2 regions of the Rhizobium quercicola genome follow, and region 1 is predicted to be linked to the other one. Evidence: riboswitches for the same ligand, from Rfam matches in the RefSeq annotation. Region 1 holds a riboswitch; the other holds the start of a gene.
What was found. Region 1 has a riboswitch for thiamine pyrophosphate ahead of thiB (thiamine ABC transporter substrate binding subunit). Riboswitches for the same ligand answer to the same signal wherever they lie in the genome.
Positions count from the first base shown of each region.

Region 2: linked by a shared signal. The riboswitch ahead of LRX75_RS09475 (ABC transporter permease) and the one ahead of thiB (thiamine ABC transporter substrate binding subunit) in region 1 are both predicted to bind thiamine pyrophosphate.

Region 1 is NZ_JAJOZR010000002.1:276,228-278,388, forward strand. It holds gene thiP (thiamine/thiamine pyrophosphate ABC transporter permease ThiP) at 1-19, opposite strand, end outside; gene thiB (thiamine ABC transporter substrate binding subunit) at 51-1,034, opposite strand; TPP riboswitch at 1,128-1,258, opposite strand; gene LRX75_RS04745 (thiamine diphosphokinase) at 1,406-2,056, shown strand; gene LRX75_RS04750 (ABC-F family ATP-binding cassette domain-containing protein) at 2,059-2,161, shown strand, end outside.
Region 2 is NZ_JAJOZR010000005.1:210,404-212,564, forward strand. It holds gene LRX75_RS09470 (ABC transporter substrate-binding protein) at 1-354, opposite strand, end outside; gene LRX75_RS09475 (ABC transporter permease) at 351-1,148, opposite strand; TPP riboswitch at 1,266-1,370, opposite strand; gene LRX75_RS09480 (inositol monophosphatase family protein) at 1,597-2,161, shown strand, end outside.

The DNA of each region.
Region 1 (2,161 bases):
CGCCGAGCGTCCGCGTCAGACGGCGATCGCGAGCGGCGGGCACGGGACGATCAGTTCCGGCTCATGGCAGCCAGCCATTCGTCGATCCAGGCCTTGCGGTTCGCAGCGACATCCTCCGGGCTCATCAGGAAGGTCGTCTTGGGCTTAACCAGCTTTGAGAAAGCCTCCGGCAGCGGCTCGCTGGGCTGTGCCACCGGCATCATCCAGTTGGTGGTGGGCAGGATGGCCTGCGCCTGCGGGCCGTCGAGGAAGGCGAGGAAGGCCTTGGCGAGCGCGGGGTCGCGGGCGGCCTTCGTCATGCCGGCCACCTCGATCTGGATATAGTGCCCCTCGGCGAATTCCGCCGCCTGATAGCGGTCGCTGCTTTCGGACACCATGTGATAGGCGGGCGAGGTCGTGTAGGAGAGAACCATGGGCGCTTCGCCCTTGGTGAAGAAGCCGTAGGCTTCCGACCAGCCGGGCGTGACGGTGAGGATGCGGTCCTTCAGCTTGCTCCAGGCTTCGCCGGACCGGTCGCCATAGATGGACTTCACCCAGAGCAGCAGGCCGAGGCCCGGCGTCGAGGTGCGGGGGTCCTCGATGACGATCTTGTCCTTCGCGCCGCCCTCGACCAGCTCCTTCAGGCTCTTGGGCGGGTTCTTCAGCGTCTGCGTGTCGTAGACGAAGGCGAAGTGGCCGTAATCATAGGGCACGAAGCTGTCGTCCGAAAAGCCGCCGGGAACGGTGAGCGCGGAGGTGTCGAGGCCATGCGGGGCGAAGAAGCCGGTGGCCTTGGCCTCGGCGACGAGGTTGGTGTCGAGGCCGACGACGACATCCGCCTTGGAGGCGGGGCCTTCGAGCTTCAGCCGCGTCAGCAGCTCCACGCCATCGGCGACGCTGACATAGGTGAGCGTGCAGTCGCAGGTCTTCTCGAAGCTCTCGGCGATCTTGGGGCCGGGGCCCCATTCGCTGGTGAAGCTCTCATAGGTGTAGACGGTCAGCGTCTTCTTCTCTGCGGCACCGGCGGGTTGGGCGCCGGCGAGGGAAAGCATCATGCCCCCGGCGAGAAGGAAGGTGGTCGTGGTGGTGAAAAGCCAAGTGCCGCGCATGCGCGCCTCCTTCAGGATACAGGTTTCAAGGGGAGTAGCGCTTGCGAGCCGTCTAATCCCTCCGCCGGTGCTAGCCGGATCAGGTTCCGCGGGTTGGCGTTTCGCGCCTCTCAGCCCGTCGTCCCGCAACGACGGATCGTCGCGTTGGAAGGGCACCCCGTTAGAGCATGCCAAGATCTAGACGCGGTCCCGCCCCTTGGCAAGATCCAAGGTCGCAGGATGCCTCGGTGCGCGAGCGCCCGTGCCCTCCCGCATCTTTGGGGCTTTTGCGCCCTTTGACCTTTGCCTCCGGGCCGGCTTCGCGCTATGGCAGCGCGATGACCGCAACCGCATTCACCATCCTGCTCGGCGGGCCGCTGACGATGACCGACCGGCTGGCCGCGCAGCTGGCCGGAACGCGCGTCATCGCGGCGGATGGCGGCATGCGGCATGCGGGGGCCATCGGGCGGACGCCGGAACTCTGGGTCGGCGATTTCGACTCGACGCCGGACGCGCTGATCGCGGCCTGGCCGAACGTTCCGCGCGAGCCCTATCCGCCGGCCAAGAACGAGACCGATGGCGAGATTGCCGTGGCGGCGGCGCGGATGCGCGGCGCGCGGCGGCTGATCCTGGCCGGCGCGCTCGGCGGCGAGCGCAGCGACCATGCCTTCCAGCACCTGCTGCACGGGCTGCACCTTGCCGAAACCGGGCTCGACGTGCTGCTGACCTCGGGCGAGGAGGAGGCGGTGCCGCTGCTGCCCGGCATCACCGAGGTCCACCTGCCGAAAGGCTGTCTCTTCTCCGTGCTCGGTCTCGATGCGCTGACCGATCTTTCCATTGCCGGCGCGCGCTATGCGCTCGACCGTTTCGCGGTGCCCTTCGGGTCGTCGCGCACCCTTTCCAACGTGGCGGAAGGACCCGTGCAGCTGACGCTCGGCACGGGCCGCGCGATGCTTCTCGCCCGCCCCCTCGACATGACAGGAGCCTGACCATGGCGCCGCCCATTCTGAAACTCGACGATATTGTGCTGACCTTCGGCGGCACGCCGCTCCTGAACGGCGCGGCGCTGCAGGTGGAGCCGGGCGACCGGATCT
Region 2 (2,161 bases), on a different contig from region 1:
CCCGTCCGCCAGCACCGTCACCGTGTTCAGTGGCGTCTCCACCAGCGTGCCGAAGCGCACGAGCGGCAGGCCCGCTTCATGGTCGCGATAGAGATTGGGCTGGTAGTGGATGCCGATATCCGCCTGCTTTGCCGCCACGAGTCGCGGCACGACGGAAGGGTCCGCCGGCGGCACCAGCGTGACATCGAGCCCCGCCTCGGCGAACAGGCCCTTCTCCTGCGCGACCACCAGGGGCGCATGGTCGGGATTGACGAACCATTCGAGCAGCACGGTCAGCGGGTCGGCGGCCTGCGCGGAGGTGGAGGCGAAAAGGCTGGACAGGCCAAGCATCGTCGCGACGAGAAGACGGATCATGCAGATCTCCGGGATGGGACGGGTTGAGAGGATCGATGTTCGGGATGAAGGCGATCGCCCTCCCGCGCCCAGGGCGCAAGGCGGGCGGTGAGGAGATCGACCAGCAGGCGCAGGAGCAGCGTCATGACGGCCAGCACGACCATGGCGGCGAAGACGGTGGCCGTCTGCATGCGGGCATTGGCCTGCACCATGACGAAGCCGAGACCGGCGGACGCACCGACCCACTCGCCGACGACGGCGCCGAGCGGCGCCAGCGGGGCGGCGACGCGCAGGCCGGAAACGAGGCTCGGCAGCGCCAGCGGCGCCCGCACCGACACGAGCGCCTGCCAGTGCGAGGCCTGCGTCAGGGACACGGCATCCACGATGTCCCGTTCCGTCCGGTTCAGCCCGTCGGCAAAGGCCGAGGCGACGGGAAAGAAGATGATGAGCACGGTCATGGCCACCTTCGAGGCCATGCCGAAGCCGAGCCAGACGACGAGGATCGGCGCGAGAACGAAGACCGGCAACGCCTGCAGGATGAGGATCGTCGGCCAGACGAACGGCCCGATGCGCGGGCTCGCCGCCAGCACGAACGCCGTGCCCGCACCGAGCGCCGCGCCCGCGACGAGCCCGATCAGGATTTCCGACAGCGTGACGAGGCTTTGGGACAAAAGAAACGCCGACTGCTCCCGAAATACCGCGGCGACAGCCAGCGGCGACGGCAGCAGATAGGCCGGCGGCGAAAACACGGCCGTGCCGGCCTGCCAGATGAGAACCAGCACGCCGAGCCCGAGTGCCGCGTGAAACGCGCGCATGCCTAGAGACCGGTATCGCGCGGCGGGGGAAACAGACGAACAGGCAACGGCATCGGCGATCTCCACACAAGGGCGACGGAGATCCGGGCGAAGCGGAGAAGAGAGAAAGGGCCGTGAGCGGACACCTGTTTCCGTTCCTACGCCGGTATGACCCGGATCAGGTTCAAGGGTCCAGGCTCAACGCCCATCTCAGCACCGTTCGGTGCCCCCCTCGGAAGTGCGCGGAAAATCCACGCTTTTGGCCCTCCTGTCAATCCATTTGACGCCTTTTCGCGAGGCTCACGTGACCGACCTCCGATTCCGCCCCGACGATGGTTGCCTCTAACGCCCTTATGCGAAAGCGAGAGTTTACCGAGCAGAACCACGCGCTTGCGCAGTGCACAAAAGCCGCGATAGAGACGACGGAGGCGACAGGGGCAGCGCCCGAGACGGAAGAGGGGTATCCGGCATGACGACGACGCAGACCCGGCTGGAAAAGGCCGTTGCGGTGATCGCGGACGCGATGGAGATGGCGCTCGGTTTCTTCGAGACCCGCGCGACGATCGCCACGGGCGCCAAAGGCTTTCAGGACTTCGTGACCGAGGCCGACACGAGCGTCGAGCATCTGGTGCGGGCGCGGCTGGCGGAAGCCTTTCCGGGCGAGGCCGTGGTCGGCGAGGAGATGGGCGGCACGGGTGGCGATGCCTACTGGATCATCGACCCGATCGACGGAACCGCGAACTTCCTGCGCGGCTCGCCGCTGTGGGGCATCTCGCTCGGCCACGTCACCCATGGCCGGCCCGATCTCGGCGTCGTCGCCATGCCGGTGTTCCGCGAGATCTACGCTGCCGCAGACGGCACCGGGCTGATGCGCAACGGCCAGCCCTTCACCCGCACCGTGCCGTTCGAGGATGTGCGCGTGATGTCGCTCGGCGACGCCTCGCCGAACGAGGCCGACGAGGTTGCGGCGCTGACGGTCGGCCTGCGCCATGCCGGCTGGGTCGTCCAGTCGATCCGCTCGACCTCCATCGGCC